DNA from 2 places in the Albirhodobacter sp. R86504 genome. Region 1 is predicted to be linked to the other one. Evidence: riboswitches for the same ligand, from Rfam matches in the RefSeq annotation. Region 1 holds a riboswitch; the other holds the start of a gene.
What was found. A riboswitch is a leader RNA that binds a small molecule or an ion and turns the genes downstream of it on or off. The one in region 1 is predicted to bind thiamine pyrophosphate.
Positions count from the first base shown of each region.

Region 2: linked by a shared signal. The riboswitch ahead of thiB (thiamine ABC transporter substrate binding subunit) and the one ahead of thiC (phosphomethylpyrimidine synthase ThiC) in region 1 are both predicted to bind thiamine pyrophosphate.

Region 1 covers NZ_JAXHCH010000002.1:116,583-125,754, forward strand. The annotation lists gene SJY32_RS02635 (ABC transporter permease) at 1-482, shown strand, start outside; gene SJY32_RS02640 (ABC transporter ATP-binding protein) at 479-1,312, shown strand; gene SJY32_RS02645 (ABC transporter ATP-binding protein) at 1,309-2,067, shown strand; gene SJY32_RS02650 (dipeptidase) at 2,064-3,143, shown strand; TPP riboswitch at 3,293-3,416, shown strand; gene thiC (phosphomethylpyrimidine synthase ThiC) at 3,547-5,361, shown strand; gene SJY32_RS02660 (FAD-dependent oxidoreductase) at 5,358-6,413, shown strand; gene thiS (sulfur carrier protein ThiS) at 6,413-6,610, shown strand; gene SJY32_RS02670 (thiazole synthase) at 6,612-7,373, shown strand; gene SJY32_RS02675 (thiamine phosphate synthase) at 7,370-7,981, shown strand; gene SJY32_RS02680 (HesA/MoeB/ThiF family protein) at 7,978-8,991, shown strand; gene SJY32_RS02685 (hydroxymethylpyrimidine/phosphomethylpyrimidine kinase) at 8,988-9,172, shown strand, end outside.
Region 2 covers NZ_JAXHCH010000002.1:2,365,268-2,374,439, forward strand. The annotation lists gene petB (cytochrome b) at 1-1,208, shown strand, start outside; gene SJY32_RS13430 (cytochrome c1) at 1,226-2,011, shown strand; gene SJY32_RS13435 (ATP-binding cassette domain-containing protein) at 2,095-2,802, opposite strand; gene SJY32_RS13440 (thiamine/thiamine pyrophosphate ABC transporter permease ThiP) at 2,786-4,288, opposite strand; gene thiB (thiamine ABC transporter substrate binding subunit) at 4,285-5,259, opposite strand; TPP riboswitch at 5,292-5,388, opposite strand; gene aroC (chorismate synthase) at 5,489-6,589, shown strand; gene SJY32_RS13455 (S-(hydroxymethyl)glutathione dehydrogenase/class III alcohol dehydrogenase) at 6,654-7,784, opposite strand; gene SJY32_RS13460 (hypothetical protein) at 7,860-8,177, shown strand; gene SJY32_RS13465 (DUF2794 domain-containing protein) at 8,482-8,829, shown strand; gene SJY32_RS13470 (C40 family peptidase) at 8,852-9,172, opposite strand, start outside.

The sequences.
Region 1 (9,172 bases):
TCCTCGCGTTCCCGCGTCTGATCCTTGCGCTCGCCTTCGTCGCGGCCTTGGGGCCGGGCATTGAGAATGCGATCATCGCAATTGCAATCACCAGTTGGCCGCCCTATGCCCGCCTCGCGCGTGCCGAAACCCTGACCATCCGCGATGCCGATTATATCGCGGCGATCCGGTTGCAAGGCGCACGGAGCCCTCGCATCATCTTGGGGCATGTTGTGCCGCTGTGTTTGTCATCTGTCATCGTGCGGGTCACGTTGGATATGGCGGGGATCATTCTGACGGCTGCGGGGCTCGGTTTCTTGGGCCTCGGCGCCCAGCCGCCCCAACCTGAATGGGGCGCGATGATCGCGGCGGGCAGGCGCTTCATGATCGATTTTTGGTGGGTGGCCACGATGCCCGGGATCGCCATTTTTACGGTGTCGCTCGGGTTCAACTTGCTGGGCGACGGGTTGCGCGACGTGCTCGATCCGAAAGGTGAGAAATGACAGATATGCTTCAAGTAGAGGGCCTGAACGTGTCCTTTCCCACGCGGGAAGGGCCGCGGCGGGTCGTTCGCGATGTCGGCTTCAACTTGGGTCGGGAACGGCTCGGGATCGTGGGAGAAAGCGGATCAGGAAAAAGCCAAACGGGCCGCGCCATTTTGGGTTTGACGCCCGCGGCGGGCACGGTGACAGCGCAGCGCCTCGAATTCGAAGGGATTGATCTGCGCAAGGCCTCCACCAAAACGTGGCGCAGCTTGCGCGGCCCGCGGATGAGCATGATCATGCAAGATCCGAAATATTCCCTCAATCCGGTGATGACCATCGGCCGCCAGATTGTCGAAGCCTTTGCGCGGCGCGGCAAGACCAGCCGTTCGCAGGCAAAAGACGCCGCAATTGCCATGTTGGAGGCGGTTCAGATCCGCAACGCCGAGCGCGTGTTCAACGCCTATCCGCACGAGCTTTCGGGCGGCATGGGGCAGCGCGCGATGATCGCGATGATGTTGATCGCGGAGCCGGATTTGCTCATCGCGGATGAGGTGACATCGGCGCTGGATGTGACGGTGCAATTGGATGTTTTGCGAATCCTCGATGATCTTGTGCGCGATCGCGGGATGGGGTTGATCTTTATCAGTCACGATCTGCGGCTTGTTTCGTCGTTTTGCGACCGCGTTATGGTGATGTATGCGGGGCGCGTTGTGGAGGAGATCGCCGCGCGTGATCTGCACAATGCGCGCCACCCCTACACGCAGGGCTTGTTGAACTGCCTGCCCAAGATCGACGGAGACCGTGCGCCTTTGCAAACCCTGACCCGCGATCCGGAGTGGCTGGCATGACGGCGTTGATTGAAATTCGTGATCTTGCCGTGACCTACGGAAAGGGCCACGCCGCCGTCAACGCGGTGAAAAACGTGAGTTTGGATGTTCAGCAAGGCGAAAGCTACGGGCTGGTCGGGGAAAGCGGATCGGGAAAATCGACCGTGTTGCGGGCAATTTGCGGTCTCGCGTCGATTTCGGGGGGCGAGGTCAGGATCAACGGCGTGCCTTTGAAAACGCCGCGTGATCCTGCGTTCTACCGGCAGGTTCAGATGGTGTTTCAAGATCCCTATGGGTCAATCCATCCGCGTCACACGATCGACCGCGTCCTCTCCGAGCCGCTCGCAATTCACGGCTTTTCCGATGCGGAAGCGCGGATTGAAAAGGCGCTTGAGGATGTCGGTTTGGGCAAGGGCTTCAGGTTCCGCTACCCGCATCAGCTCTCCGGCGGGCAACGCCAGCGCGTGGCGATTGCGCGTGCCTTGATATTGGAACCCGAGATCCTCTTGCTGGACGAGCCGACCTCCGCGCTGGACGCGTCGATTCAGGCCGAAGTCCTTAACCTTTTAGATGCGCTGCGTGCTGAAAAGGGGCTGACATATCTTCTGGTGAGTCACGATCTCGCCGTGGTTGCCCATATGTGCGAGCGGCTTTTGGTAATGCAACACGGCGCTTGCGTCGAGGAACTCCCGCGCGAGGCCTTACAAAGCCGCGCCGCAACACAACGCTACACCCAAGATTTGCTGGTCGCCAGCGAAGGATTTAAAGCCCCATGAGCGAGACAATGAACGCGCACGACACGCCGATGATCTTTGATGGTCACAACGATTTCTTGCTGCGGCTTTTGCGCGATCCCGCCAATCGCGAAGCTACGTGGTTGACCGATACGGAAAAGGGGCATCTTGATCTGCCGCGCATGAAACGTGGCGGACTGGGCGGCGGGTTCTTTGCGATTTACATCTCCTCGCCCGATCAGCCCGTTGATATCGACGACCTGATGGCCAATCCGCCGTATAAAGCGCCGCTGCCGCCGTTGATTGACCACCGCGAAGCGCTGCCGATTGCCATGGAAATGGCGGGTCATCTGAAATGGATGGAGCGCGCGTCGGGCGGGGCGTTTCGCCTGTGCCGCACGGTGGCCGAATTACGTGCGTGTCAAGCCGAGGGCGTCATCTCCGGGATCATGCATATTGAGGGCGCCGAGCCGATCGCGGCGGATCTCGATGCGCTCTATCTGTTTCATGACATGGGGCTGCGGTCGCTAGGTCCGGTCTGGTCGCGTCCGACGGTATTTGGCCACGGCGTGCCGTTTGCTTATCCCTCATCGCCCGATACTGGCGATGGTCTGACGGCGGCCGGCAAGGATCTCGTGCGGCTTTGCAACGAGCTCGGGATCATGCTTGATCTGTCGCATCTCAACGAGGCGGGGTTCAATGACATCGCCGCGCTGTCGGATGCGCCTTTGGTGGCGACGCACTCAAACGCCCATGCAATCACGCCCTCCTCGCGCAACCTCACAGATCGGCAGCTTGCGATCATCCGCGACACGCGCGGCATGGTTGGGCTGAATTTCGCGACAGGGTTCCTCAATGAGGATGGCGCGAAATCGGACGATCGCGGCTTTGATCCGATGCTTAGGCATCTGGATCATCTTCTGTCGGTTTTGGGAGAGGATCACGTGGGCTTCGGGTCGGATTTCGATGGCGCGCAGGTGCCCAAAGTTATGGGCGATAGCGCAGGCCTGGTGGCGTTCCGCGCGGCGCTGACGGCGCATGGCTACGGCGGGGAGTTAATGAAAAAACTGTGCCACGAAAACTGGTTTGCGGTGTTGGACCGCGTCTGGAAGCCCTGATCGCGATTTGCCCTGATGGCGATGGTTCCCGTTGCGCCTCGCGGGGCTGGTTTACATTACAGCTCTTGGCGGGCGCCTTATGCTGCCGCGCGACACGTGCCGCGCCGGAAATTTTCCGGTTGACGACGCGTCGTTCCTTTCCGATAGTTGCCCCACGTCAGGGGAGTCCCGCCTAAGGGACTGAGAGGCTGAATGTGCATGGCTTGCACGGTGCAGCGACCCTTTGAACCTGACCCAGTTGACACTGGCGTAGGAAGACCGAAGGGTATCTCCGCATCCATCATCATGGGCGGGCCTTCGGGCCTCAGGGCCCTTTTGCGCATCCGAAAGGGGCGCGTCGGGGCTGATGGCCCCTTTCTTGCTGATGTTCGGATTGGGTCTCCTTGTTTGTGGAGACACTTGAATGAACGCGAAGACCAAAATCATCCCCGCCATCACCACCGGCGCCTTGCCGGCCTCAACGAAAGTCCATGTCGCGGGGCATATCCACGATATCAAAGTGCCGATGCGCGAGATTGCGATCTCGAACGAGCCTGCAATCACTGTCTATGACAGCTCCGGCCCGTATACCGATGACGCGGTGCAGATCGACATCGCGAAAGGCTTGGCCGATGTGCGGGGCGATTGGCGCAGCAAGCGCGGCGATGTTGAGGCGTATGAGGCCCGCGAAGTCACCGCTGCCGACAACGGGTTTGTCGAGGGCGACCGCCTGACCCCTGCCTTCCCGCATCAACGCGCCCCCTTGCGCGCCGTGGGTGACCGCGCCGTCACACAGCTTGCCTATGCAAAGGCGGGGGTCATCACGCCAGAGATGGAATTCGTCGCCATCCGCGAGAATATGGGGCGCACCGCGGCATGGGCCGAGGCCCGCGATGGCGAGGATTTCGGCGCATCGATCCCTGATCTGGTGACGCCTGAATTCGTGCGCGAAGAAATCGCCAAAGGCCGCGCGATCATCCCCGCCAATATCAACCACCGCGAGTTGGAACCGGTGATCATCGGGCGTAATTTCTTGGTGAAGATCAACGCCAATATCGGCAATTCCGCGGTGACTTCCTCGATGGAGGAGGAGGTGGAGAAGATGGTCTGGGCGATCCGCTGGGGCGCCGATACGGTGATGGACCTATCCACGGGCCGCAATATCCACAACATCCGTGATTGGATCATCCGCAATGCGCCGGTGCCGATCGGGACAGTGCCGCTCTATCAGGCGTTAGAAAAGGTAAACGGTATCGCGGAGGATCTGACATGGGAGATTTTCCGGGACACGCTGATCGAGCAGGCCGAGCAGGGCGTTGACTATTTCACAATCCATGCGGGCGTCCGGTTGCATATGATTCCGATGACCGCGAAACGCGTCACAGGGATCGTGTCGCGTGGCGGCTCGATCATGGCGAAGTGGTGTTTGCATCATCACCGTGAGAGCTTCCTCTATGAGCATTTCGAAGAAATCTGCGAGATTTGCCGCAAGTATGACGTGAGCTTCTCTCTGGGAGACGGGCTGCGCCCCGGGTCGATCGCGGATGCCAATGATCAGGCGCAGTTTGCCGAACTGGAGACGCTGGGCGAGCTGACGAAAATCGCATGGGCCCGCGATTGTCAGGTGATGATCGAGGGGCCCGGCCATGTGCCGATGCACAAGATCAAAGCGAATATGGACAAGCAATTGGAACATTGCGCCGAGGCGCCATTCTACACGCTTGGGCCGCTCACGACCGATATCGCGCCGGGCTATGATCATATCACCTCGGCGATCGGGGCGGCGATGATCGGTTGGTATGGCACGGCGATGCTGTGCTACGTCACGCCTAAGGAACATCTGGGCCTGCCTGACCGCGACGATGTCAAAGTGGGGGTGATTACCTACAAGCTTGCCGCCCATGCCGCAGATCTCGCGAAAGGGCATCCGGGGGCGCAGCTGCGCGATGACGCATTGTCGCGGGCGCGGTTTGAATTCCGCTGGGTGGATCAATTCAACCTCTCGCTCGATCCTGAAACCGCGATGTCGATGCATGACGAGACCATGCCCAAAGACGCGCATAAGGTCGCGCATTTTTGTTCAATGTGCGGGCCGAAATTCTGCTCGATGAAGATCAGCCACGATATTCGGGCGGCGGCCGAAAAAGAGGAGGGGATGGAGCGCATGGCGGCGAAGTTCCGCGAAGGCGGCGCGCTCTACGTGCCTGCGGCGGACATCAAAACAGAGCCTGCGGAATGAGTGAGGCGGCGCTCTATTCGGTTCTCGGGGCAGGGGTGGCGGGGCTTTGCGCCGCCACGGCCCTCGCGGAGCGGGGGGTGGCTGTCGAGGTCATCACCCCGTCCCCCGCAGGCGACGCGCCGCCTGCGGCATCGCGGCTGGCAGGCGGAATGCTTGCGCCCGATTGCGAAGGCGAATCCGCACCGCGCGAGATTGTTGTCCAAGGTCGCGCGGCGCTGGAGTGGTGGGCGGCGCGGGCCAAATCCTATGTGAAACGCGGCACGCTGGTCGTGGCACCCGCCCGCGACGGGCAGGAGCTTGATCGCTTCGCCCGCGCAACGGCGCGCAATGACCCCCAAGCGCATCAATGGGTCACGCCAGACGATCTGGAGCCGTCGCTGAAAGGTCGTTTCGCGCGCGGGTTGCACTATCCGCAGGAGGCGCATCTTGATCCGCGCGCGGCGCTGGAGGATCTGCGGGCCGCCCTTGCTGCGCGGGGGGTCGAATTTCGCTCTGCCGCACCACGGGGCCGTGTGATCGATTGCCGCGGTATGTCTGCGGTGAAGGGGGCCAGTGTGGCAGGGGGGGGCAATGTGGCAGGGGGGGCGGTGCGCGATCTGCGGGCCGTGCGCGGCGAGATGATGCTGGTGGAAAGTGCGGACATAACGTTGAGCCGCCCGATCCGTCTGCTGCATCCGCGGTTCCCTTGCTACATCGTTCCGCGCGGCGAGGGGCGTTTTATGATCGGGGCGACCATGATCGAAAGCGCACGCAGCGGCCCCATCACTGCCCGCGCGCTGATGGAGCTGTTGTCGGCAGCCTATGCGCTCCACCCTGCGTTTGCGGAGGCGGTCTTGTTGGAAACTGGCACGGGCCTGCGCCCTGCATTTGCCGATAATCTGCCCGCGCTGCGGTTTGAAGGGCCAGATGCCGAGGCCACGCAAACCGGTACAGATATGGGCAGAATACATCTCAACGGGTTGTATCGTCACGGGTTCTTGATGGCCCCGATCCTCGCTGAACGCCTTGCATCGCAGCTCGCGGCGGGCGTCCTTTCCTACGGAGCTCACTGATGCTGGTCGATCTTAACGGCGAAACGATTGCGACACAGGCCGCCACCTTGCACGACTTGATTGAGGAGCGCGGCTTCGACGCGACAAGCGTCGCGACGGCGTTGAATGGTCAGTTTGTGCCGCGCGGGATGCGCGCTGCGGTCTCCCTGATCGACGGGGCCAAAATCGAAGTGCTTTCACCGATGCAGGGAGGCTAGGATGTTTTACGGCACAGAACTGACATCGCGCTTGATGCTCGGAACAGCGCAATATCCCTCGCCCGCCATCTTGCGCGCGGCGATTGTGGCCTCGGGGACGGAGGTCATCACGGTTTCCCTGCGCCGCGAAGGGGCCGAGGGGGAGGCGTTCCGCGCGCTCCTGCGCGAGAGCGGCGCGCGGGTCTTGCCCAATACGGCCGGATGTCACAGCGCGCGTGAAGCAATCACCACAGCCCTCATGGCGCGCGAGCTATTCGGGACGGATTGGATCAAACTTGAAGTCATCGGCCACGCCGACACGTTGCAACCTGATCCCTTCGGATTGGTCGAGGCCGCAACGGAGTTATGCGCGCAAGGGTTCAAAGTGTTCCCCTACACAACGGAAGATTTGATCGTGGGGGAGCGCCTGATCGCGGCGGGATGCCAAGTCCTCATGCCGTGGGGGGCGCCGATCGGATCTGGGCAGGGTTTGCGCAATATCGACGGGCTGCGCCGGATGCGGGCGCATTTTGACGGGGTTCCATTGATTATCGATGCCGGTATCGGCGCGCCCTCGCAAGCCGTCCACGCGATGGAGCTCGGCTTTGACGGAGTTCTTCTCAACACGGCGGTCGCCAAGGCGGCGGACCCTGTCGCCATGGCGCGCGCTTTTGGCGAGGCCGTTGCGGCTGGGCGGCGGGGGGTCGAGGCCGGTTTGATGCCCGCCCGCGATATGGCCCGCGCATCGACGCCGATCTTTGGCTTGGCGGAGTTGGCGCTATGAGCTTTTCGCGATTTTATTTGATCACGGGCGATGCAGATCTGCTCGAGAGGCTCGTGCCTTTGGGGGTGGAGCTCGTGCAATTGCGGGCGAAGGGTCTCAGCCGCGCTGCATTGCGCGCGGAGGCGCTGCGGGCGCAGGCGTGTTGCGCGGCGCATGGGGCGCAGCTGGTGCTCAACGATGATTGGGAACTGGCGCTGGAATTGGGCATCGACTTCGTCCATCTGGGGCAAGAGGATCTGGCGGGTGCGGATATCGATGCGTTGCGGCGCGCGGGGGTGCGGTTTGGCCTTTCCACGCATGATGAGGCGGAACTCGCGCGCGCGATGAGCTTCGAGCCCGCCTATATCGCGCTTGGCCCGATCTATCCGACCTTGCTCAAACAGATGCCTTGGGCGCCCCAAGGGCTTGATCGGATCACCGATTGGAAGGCGCGGATCGGGTCCACGCCTCTGGTCGCTATTGGCGGGCTTACGCCTGAGCGGGCGGCGGGGGTTTGGGGCGCTGGCGCGCAAAGCTGCGCCGTGGTCACCGATATCGTACAGGCGCAAAGTCCCGAAGCACGGTGCAAGACATGGCTCGATACCGCCGCGCAGGAGCCTGCGCGATGAGCCGCTACGCGCGCCAGATCAGCCTGCCCGAAATCGGCGTCTCGGGGCAGGAGCGCCTCGCGCGCGCGCGTGTTCTGGTCATCGGGGCGGGGGGGCTCGCGGCGGGTCTCCTGCCCGCGCTGATCGGGGCGGGGGTCGGGGCGGTAGAGGTGATGGATCACGACGAGGTGGAACTCTCCAACCTGCACCGACAAACTCTGTTTCGTGCGGAGGATATCGGGCAGCCCAAGGCGCTTTGTGCCGTGAAAAATCTGCGCGGCTTGAATGAGGAATGCCGCCTGACGGCGCATGTTGCGCGGATGGATCCTGCCCGTGCGCGGCAGATGATCGAAGCACCCCGCGCGCGATTTGATGTCGTGATCGACGCTGCCGATAGTGCCGCGCTGACCTATGCGGTATCAGATGTCTGCGCGCGCGCGGGTGTTCCCCTGATCAGCGCTTCGGTTCTCGGGCGGCAGGGGATGGTCGGCGGTTTTTGCGGCGCGCCCATGAGTGCCGCGCCCGATTACCGCTCGGTGTTTCCTGATCTTCCCATGCGCATGCAAACTTGCGCGCAGGCGGGGGTGATGGGGCCTGCGGTCGTCGTGATGGGGGCGTTGCAGGCGCAGATGACGCTCTCGGTGTTGCTCGACCACACGCCCAGCCCGTTGGGACAGATGATGTCGGTGGATCTTGCAACATGGCGTGTTTCATCATTTCGCTTTGACGGGGACGGGGACGGGGGCGGTGCGCTGGGCGGAGGCGGGCAAGCCGCTGATGCGCCCGAAATCATCGCGCTGTCCGAGATTACCCCCGAGGATATCGTGATTGAGCTTCGAGGGCAGCAAGAAGCGCCCGCCCCCGCGCATCCGGCCGCAATGCGGATCTTGCCCGACGATCTCGCGCAGTTCACTCCGTCGCATAAAGGCCGCATTGTGCTTATCTGCGCGAGCGGGTTGCGCGCGTGGCACGGGGCGCGTGCGCTTCAGTCGCGGTTTGACAATACCACAGCGATCGTCGCTGCCGGATGAGCATTTCCGTCGCGCCTGTTTTGCTGATCGGCGGATTGGATAGCAGCGGCGGCGCGGGGCTAATCCGAGATGCGGCGGCGGTGAGTGCTATGGGCGGCCAAGCACGCTTTGTCGCGACAGCACTCACCGCACAAAGCGATTCCGGCGTCGGGTGGGTCGCGCAGACAGCGCCGGAGGGGGT
Region 2 (9,172 bases), 2.2 Mb from region 1:
TCCCGACGCCGAAAAACCTGAACTGGTGGTGGATTTGGGGTATCGTCCTCGCGTTCTGCCTTGCGTTGCAAATCGTGACCGGCATCGTGTTGGTGATGCATTACACGCCGCATGTTGATCTCGCTTTCGCATCCGTCGAACATATCATGCGCGATGTAAATGGCGGGTATTTCCTGCGTTATTTGCATGCAAACGGCGCATCGATGTTCTTCTTTGCCGTTTATCTCCACATCTTCCGGGGTCTCTACTACGGCTCGTATAAAGCACCGCGCGAAGTCACTTGGATCGTCGGCATGATCATCTATCTGATGATGATGGGCACTGCGTTCATGGGCTACGTTCTTCCGTGGGGGCAAATGTCCTTCTGGGGTGCGACCGTGATCACCGGCCTGTTCGGCGCGATTCCGGGCGTTGGCCCAGCAATTCAGGATTGGTTGCTTGGCGGGCCTGCCGTCGATAACGCAACGCTGAACCGCTTCTTCTCGCTGCACTACCTCTTGCCCTTCGTGATTGCCGGTCTCGTGATCGTTCACATCTGGGCGTTCCACACCACGGGCAACAACAACCCGACAGGCGTGGACGTGCGGACGTCGTCGAAAGAGGATGTGAAGAAAGATACACTGCCATTCTGGCCGTATTTCGTGATCAAGGATCTCTTTGCACTCGCCGTGGTCCTGCTGATCTTCTTCGCGGTTGTTGGCTTCATGCCGAACTACCTCGGCCACCCCGATAACTACATCGAGGCAAACCCGCTCGCGACACCTGCGCATATCGTTCCTGAATGGTACTTCCTGCCGTTCTACGCGATCTTGCGTGCGTTCACTGCGGACGTTTGGGCCGTTATCCTGGTCAACAAACTGACCTTCGGGATCGTCGATGCGAAGTTCTTCGGCGTGATCGCGATGTTCGGTGCGATTATCGCAATGGCGTTGGCGCCTTGGCTCGATACCTCGAAAGTCCGTTCGGGCCAATTCCGCCCGATGTTCAAGTGGTGGTTCTGGCTCTTGGCAGTCGATTTCGTGGTTCTGATGTGGGTGGGCGCAATGCCGACCGATGGCATCTATCCATACATCTCGTTGCTCGGCGCTACTTACTGGTTCGCATATTTCTTCGTGATCCTCCCGCTATTGGGTGTGATCGAGAAGCCGCTGCCGGTGCCTGCGACCATCGAAGACGACTTCAATGCCCACTACGGCAAAGCCGAGTAAGGGAAAGGACTGACAAGATGAAGAAACTCATTCTTTCCGCGATCTCGGCCTTGGTAATCGGCACCGGCGCAGCATTTGCTGCCGGCTCCGAAGGCCATGTCGAAGATCACGCCTTCTCGTTTGAAGGTCCCTTCGGCAAGTTCGACCAAGAGCAACTGCGCCGCGGTTTCCAAGTCTATCGCGAAGTTTGCTCCGCGTGCCACGGGATGAAATTCGTTCCTCTGCGCTCGCTTGCAGATGAGGGCGGCCCTGAAATGAACGCGGATTGGGTTCGTGCTTACGCAGCAGAACTCGATTCGGTCATCGACCACGACACGGGCGAGGAGCGCCCGCGTCAGGAGACGGATCACTTCCCGTCCCGTTCGGGCGATGGCATGGGGCCGGATCTTTCGCTGATGGCGAAATCGCGCGCAGGGTTCCACGGGCCTTACGGCACGGGTATCTCGCAGTTGGTAAACGGAATCGGCGGGCCGGAATATATCGTCTCGCTTCTGACCGGTTACACCGGTGAGGAAAAAGAAGAAGCTGGTTCTGTGTTCTACGGCAACCACACTTTCGCTGGCGGCTGGATTCAGATGACTCCACCGCTTTCGGAAGGGTCTGTCGAGTATGAGGATGGCCACGAAGCGACCGTCGAGCATATGGCGGAAGATGTCGCGGCCTTCTTGATGTGGACAGCCGAGCCGAAGATGATGGCGCGTAAACAATGGGGCTTCGTTGCCGTCTTGTTGCTCGCTTTGCTCTCGACGCTGCTTTACCTGACCAACAAGCGGATCTGGGCGCCTTACAAAGATCACCACTGATCTTCGTAATAGGTGAAAAATTTAACGCGCTCCCTTACCGAAGGGGGCGCGTTTTCATTTCGGGCGGGGGCTCGGTGTGATGGCTAAGTTATCTCGCGGTCACCAAGATAGGCGCGCAGGGCAGAGGGCGGATGCGCAAGCAATTCGTGTGTCGGCGCGGCAGGATGGGCGCTCCCGTCAGATACAAAAATCGTCTGGGGGCACAGGCGGCGCGCATCATCGGGATCATGTGACACCATCAAGATTGTTAAGCCTTCCGCCGTCGCAATCTCGTCAACCAAGGCGAGCATCTCATCTTTCAGCGCAGGGCCAAGCGCAGCGAAAGGCTCATCAAGCAAGAGCATCGGCCTCGCCCGCAATAAGGCGCGAGCAAGAGCGACGCGCGATTGCTGCCCGCCTGAAAGCGCATTAGGTGTCCGTTCGCCCAGTCCGGCGAGGCCCGTGCGTGCGAGGCTCTCCTGTACCCGCGCGATGTCATCCGGGGTCAGGCGAAGTTTTGGCGAAATCCCCAACCCTATATTCTGCGCCACGGTGAGATGCGGGAACAGGTTTTGATCTTGGAACAAGATGGAAAGCGGGCGTTCGCCCGCTGGCACAGTGTTAAGATCGCGATCGCCCCACCGAATGCGCCCAGAGGTCGGCTTCAAAAAACCCGCAACGGCGTTCAGCAACGTCGACTTACCGGAGCCCGAAGCGCCGATGATTGCTGTCCGTGAGCCGGTATTGAGCGTAATATCGGCGCGTAACTGAAAGCTACCAGCCTCCACGAGCAAGTTATCGAGTACGAGCATGGCCAATCCGTTCAAATGCGACAAAGAGGGCGAAGGTAAGCCCCATCAATAAACACGCCGCCGCGGCGGCCTGTTCCATGCGGTAGGCCCCCATCAATTGAAACAACGCAAGCGGGAGGGTCTGGGTCCTGCCATCCGAGAATAGGGTGATGACGCCGAGATCCCCCATCGAGAAAGCCGCCGAAAGCCCCGCGCAAAAGCCGAGCGGCTGGCGTAGTCGGGGGAGGGCGACAAGCCGTAGATAGGCCCAACCTTTAATTCCCAATGACATCGCGAGACGGTCGTAGTCGCGGCGGAGGTTGCGCGCCTCAGGGGCCAATATGCGCAGCGCGAACGGGGTGGCCAATGTGGCGTTGGTCAGTAAGGTAACGGGCAATGCGAGGGAGGAGGGGTTAACGTAGGGCCGCGCGATCAAGAAAAGCCCCGTCCCCATAACCAAGGCGGAGGCCGTCATCGGCAATGTGCCTGCTGCGTCGGCCCAAGGGCGCTGCGCGAGCGCCAGTGGCAGGGCGAAGGCGATCGTGAGCATCGCAGAGGCAAGCGCAATCCCCACCGAGATGCCCGTCGCGCGCCAGATCGTCGGGGGGAGCTCAGGAATCGCGAGGAACCCGCGCGCAAAGACCATTGCAAGCGGTGCGATCAAAAACAGACTGGCGGCGAGAATAACCAGCGCGTCATATTTGGACACTGGGAGGCTCGTGTCGGGACGCAGCATACCTCGTGTTCCGCCGCTCTCGCGGGAAAAGCGGAGGGCGACACTCACCGCAATGATACAAATCACTGTCTGCAAGACAGCGAGGGAGGCCGCACGCGCGATGTCGAAATCAAACCGGAAGGCTTGATAGATGGCGAGTTCGATCGTTGTGGCGCGCGGTCCGCCACCCATTGTGAGGGCCACGGCGAAGGAGGTCAGGCAGACGAGAAAGATCGCTAGAAACGCACTGGGCAGAACCCGCTTGAGCATCGGTGTTTCGATATGACGAAACCGGTCCCGCGCATCAAACCCCAAAGAGGCCGCGAGGCGGTGGTGCTCCTGTGGGATTGATGCCCAGCCGTGCAGCAACATGCGGGTCGCTAACGGCAGGTTGAAAAACACATGCGCGAGTATAACGCCGCTGACACCGTAAATATTGACTTCGGGGAGGCCAATCGCGCTGAAGGCAGTATTGATCGGGCCGGTGCGACCAAAAAGAGCGATCAAGCCGAGGGTCGCGACGATCGTAGGTAACAAAAAGGGCGCTCCCAGCAGGGAGATGAGCATCGCGCGGCCGTAAAAACGTCGCCTATGGAGCGCGCGCGCCACCGGAATAGCGCCCAGAATCGATAGCGCGGCGGAGGCGAATGCTTGTAGCACGGTAAAACGCACAGCGCTAAGGTCCGAGGCGCGTAAGGTGCCCAAGCCGCCCGCGAACCAGATCGTCGCGAGCAGCGGGCAGAGGATCAGCGCCGCAATTAGACTGGCAGAAAACGGCGCTGATTTGATCATTTAAATGCGGCCAGCCAGTCGTCGAGGGCAGGCTGGCGAAGGGCTTCAGCTTCGGATTCCGAGTAGGAGAAGGTCTTTGCGGGGCGTGGCAAGGCCGCGAACCCGTCCGGCAGGAAGCCATCCTTGATGATGACCGGATAAGACCAGTTGGCGGTGGAAATTTGCGATTGGAACCCGTCCGACAGGATGTATGTCATGAAGCTCTGCGCAAGGTCGGGTTGATCTGATCCGGCCAATTGCGCAGCAAGTTCGGTATAAAGATAGTGCCCTTCGTCGAAGATCGCGGCGGCCTTCGTATCATCCTCTTCCGCGATGATGTGATAGGCTGGTGAGGTCGTGAAGGACAGCACCATGTCGACCTCCCCTTCGGTGAACAAGCCATAGGCTTCCGACCAGCCCGGGGTGACCGTCAAAACTTTTGGCGCGAGCTTCGCCCACGCTTCGCCCGCTTTGTCGCCGTAAACAGCATTCACCCAAAGCAACAATCCGAGTCCCGAAACCGATGACCGAGGATCTTGGATCGCGATTTTAACATCCGTCTCAAGCAGCGCATCGAAGGAGGACGGGGGCGATGCGAGTTTGGTTTTGTCATAGACAAAGGCGAGTTCCGACCAATCGAAGGGGAGGAAAGTCTCGTCCGCCCAAGCGACAGGCAGCGTGAGGCGTGAGGCATCTTCGCCATGAGGCGCAAAAAGTCCGGTCTCGCGCGCCCGCGCTGTTTGATCCGAATTAAGCCCGATGACGACATCGGCTTCGGTTTTGTCGCCCTCAAGCAGCAAACGCGGTAGAATATCCCCCGCAACGAATTGCAGGTCGCACGCGCAGCTTTCCTCGAAACCGGTTTCGATCATCGGCCCCGGCCCCCATTCGGAGGTGAAATACTCGGGCGCGTAAACGGTGAGGACAGGTTTATCGTCCGCCAGCAAAGGCGTGGCAGCGATCAGTCCTGCAAGCGTAAGGATGGTTCTCATAGGTCTCTCCATAGCTCCGGACGGGGCAAGGCGGGAGGACCCGATACCTTCCCTCCGCCGGTGTTAACCGGTTCAGGTTCGACGGGTTCGCATGCGCATCTCAGCCGTAAGGCACCCCGAGGTTTGCCCGACCATAGGGTGTCACATTGCCCGCGCAAGAGGAAATTCGGGGATTTCGCTTGGAATTACGGGGCGCGGCGGCTAATCGGGGAGGCAAAGGAGACCCGCGATGAGCTTCAACACTTTTGGACATCTGTTCCGCGTCACCACTTGGGGCGAAAGCCACGGCCCAGCATTGGGGGCCACCGTGGATGGCTGCCCGCCCGGCGTTGATCTGACTGAGGAGTTCATTCAGGTCTTTCTCGATCGTCGTCGCCCCGGCCAAAGCAAGGAAACAACGCAGCGCCAAGAGGCCGACCGCGTTAAAATCCTGTCTGGTGTGTTTGAGGGTAAAACGACCGGTACGCCGATCCAATTGATGATCGAGAATACCGATCAGCGCTCCAAGGATTATGGCGCAATCGCGCAACAGTTCCGGCCTGGCCATGCGGATATTACGTATCATCAAAAATATGGCGTTCGCGATTATCGCGGCGGCGGACGGTCCTCCGCGCGCGAAACCGCGGCACGCGTTGCCGCTGGCGGCGTGGCGCAAGCGGTTTTGGCCAAGATGGTGCCAGATTTGCAGATCACCGGCTATATGATCCAGATGGGCGCAAAGCATATCAATCGCGAGCGGTTTGACCGCGATGAAATTCTGCGCAACCCGTTTTTCATTCCCGATGCGGAGGTCGTCGCGGAATGGGCGGATTATTTGCAAGCGATCCGTAAGAATCACTCCTCAGTTGGCGCAATGATCGAGGTGACTGCGGTCGGTGTGCCAGCGGGGCTGGGTGCGCCTATCTACGCCAAAATGGATACAGATCTTGCGGCCGCGATGATGTCGATCAATGCGGTCAAAGGCGTCGAGATCGGTGAAGGAATGGCGGCGGCGGCGCTGACCGGTGTTGAGAACGCCGACGAGATCGTCATGGGGCCGGATGGGCCTGAGTTCCTATCAAACCACGCGGGCGGAATCTTGGGCGGGATTACCACTGGCCAGCCGATCGCGTTGCGTTTTTCCGTCAAGCCGACCTCGTCGATTTTGACCCCAAGGCGCTCGATCAATGCTGCGGGTGAAGAGGTCGAGGTGGTCACCAAAGGCCGTCATGATCCTTGTGTCGGGATTCGCGCTGTCCCCGTGGCGGAGGCGATGATGGCTTGCGTGATCTTGGATCACCTGCTGCTTGACCGGGGCCAAACGGGCGGCGAACGGGGGCAGATCGGGTAGTTCCTGATCGCTGTCTTAAGCTTACAATAAAGGCTCCGGCGGATAAGCGCCGGAGCCTCTTTCGTTAAAATACCACGACCGAGCGAATGCTTTCGCCCGTGTGGATCATGTCAAAGGCCTTGTTGATATCTTCCAGAGGCAAGACATGCGTGATCATCGGGTCGATCTCGATTTTGCCATCCATATACCAATCCACGATCTGCGGAACATCGGTGCGACCGCGCGCGCCGCCAAATGCCGTGCCTTTCCAGACGCGCCCCGTCACGAGTTGGAACGGTCGTGTTTCGATCACGGCTCCCGCTGGCGCAACGCCGATGATGATCGACTGGCCCCAGCCGCGATGCGTGCATTCGAGCGCATCGCGCATGACTTTCACATTGCCCGTGCAGTCAAACGAATAATCCGCGCCGCCAATCTGATCGAAAGGCGTTTTCGTAAGGTTGACGATATGATCAACAACCGATCCCTCAATCTTGGAAGGGTTGATGAAATGCGTCATGCCGAAATGCTCGGCCATTTCGCGTTTCCCGTCATTCAGATCAACGCCGATAATCATATCCGCGCCCGCGAGCCGCAGCCCTTGCAGAACGTTGAGGCCGATTCCGCCGAGCCCGAACACGACGGCTTTCGCGCCGATCTCGACCTTGGCCGTGTTGATCACTGCGCCGATCCCTGTCGTGACGCCACAGCCGATGTAGCAAATCTTATCGAATGGCGCATCTTCGCGGACTTTCGCGAGGGCAATTTCCGGCACAACAGTATGCTGCGCGAAGGTTGAGCACCCCATGTAGTGATGAATGGGCGTGCCATCGAGCATCGAGAAGCGCGTTGATCCATCCGGCAGGAGCCCTTGACCCTGCGTCGCGCGAATCGACGTACATAGGTTGGTTTTCTGGCTGAGGCATGAAGGGCACTGGCGGCACTCGGGTGTATAAAGTGGGATCACATGATCGCCGGGCTTCAACGTGGTGACGCCCTCGCCGACCTCAATGACAATCCCTGCCCCCTCGTGGCCCAAAATCGCGGGGAAAATTCCTTCGGGATCTGCGCCTGAGAGCGTGAACTCGTCAGTATGGCAGATGCCAGTCGCTTTAATCTCTACGAGAACTTCTCCGGCCTTTGGGCCTTCCAAATTCACATCCATCACGACCAGTGGTTTACCGGCTTCAATGGCGACAGCGGCACGGGTTCTCATATTGCGCTCCTCAATGTATAGATGTCGCGGAGACTTGCTTACCAAAGCGCGCAACGCAACCGTGAGGTATATGAAATGAACAAATATTTGATATTCGCGGGGATTTCCCTGCTTGCAGCCTGTCAACCCGCGGAGCCTGAAGTTGCTGTCGTGACGCCGACCGTTCTAAGCCCTGCGGATACCGTTTTCGAGGAACGTGAACCGGATTTGTGCAAGGCAATCAATTACGTACCGTATTTGAGCCAGCCGGGGTCTGTTGTGGCGTCTCTCGGGATTGAAGGGCCTTATCGTGTCGTTGCATGGCGCGGCATTGAGGCGCAGGAATATAATCCGCAACGTGTGACATTCCGTCTCGACGCGGCAGGAAACATCTACAACATCGACTGTGGCTAAAGGGCGCATCCCCCCGCTGGGGGCGCATCTTCGGCGAATTTAACAAACCCCGCTCTCGAATGAGGGCGGGGTTTTTATTCAGGTGCTCTCGACGGTGCAGTCGAGGTGGGGGCTGTTACGGTGCACCGTCGAGGGCCTTCGCGCTTGGCGCTATACATCTCTTCGCATTCAGGTAAGGCGATTGCATGGAGGTGGGGTGGAGAACCTGTGATGAAATTGCGGTAGGATTGCGGCTTTGGCGCCGCAAGGCATGCTTCGCTTCGAACCCGTTGATTTGTATCCAAACCAGTGGCAGTCTGATCTCATGACGGCTCAACCACCGATCCCCTTTCCTAACAGCCCCCCTGACGCGCCGCAGGTCACGTTCGATCGCAAAGAACTGATGCTCATCATGGGGCTATACGGTCGGATGGTTGCGGCGGGGGAATGGCGTGATTACGGGTTGAGCTTTCTGTCGGAGGTTGCAGTATTCGCGGCGTTCCGGCGGGCGGCGGAGAACCCGCTTTACCGTATCGAGAAACGCCCCAAATTGCGAATGCGGCAGGGGCTTTATGCCGTGATCGGGCCCGAGGGTCAGATTTTGCGGCGGGGCCACGACTTACCGCAGGTTCTGCGCGTGCTTGAACGAAAGCTGATCCGTCCGATCGACTGACTTTGCGGTCTCGGTGCCGCGATCACGGGCGATGGATGCCAAGCGGGGGCCCGTCACCATGCGCTTCGATCCGTGCGATTGCGCCCTCAAGCGGCTCAAACATCACTGTCATATATCCGGCATTGGCGTGTAAAATCCGTTTGTCGTCCACGACCCATGCCACATGCCCGCGCCAGAATATTAAATCCCCGCGCTGATGCTTACCTGTCATCGGCGCGAAGGCCTGACGCTGCAAATCACTGTCCGCGGGGCAGGCGCGCCCGGCCGCGTGCATGGCAATTTGCACCAGACCCGAGCAATCAATACCAGACCGCGAATTGCCTCCCCAAAGATAGGGCGTTCC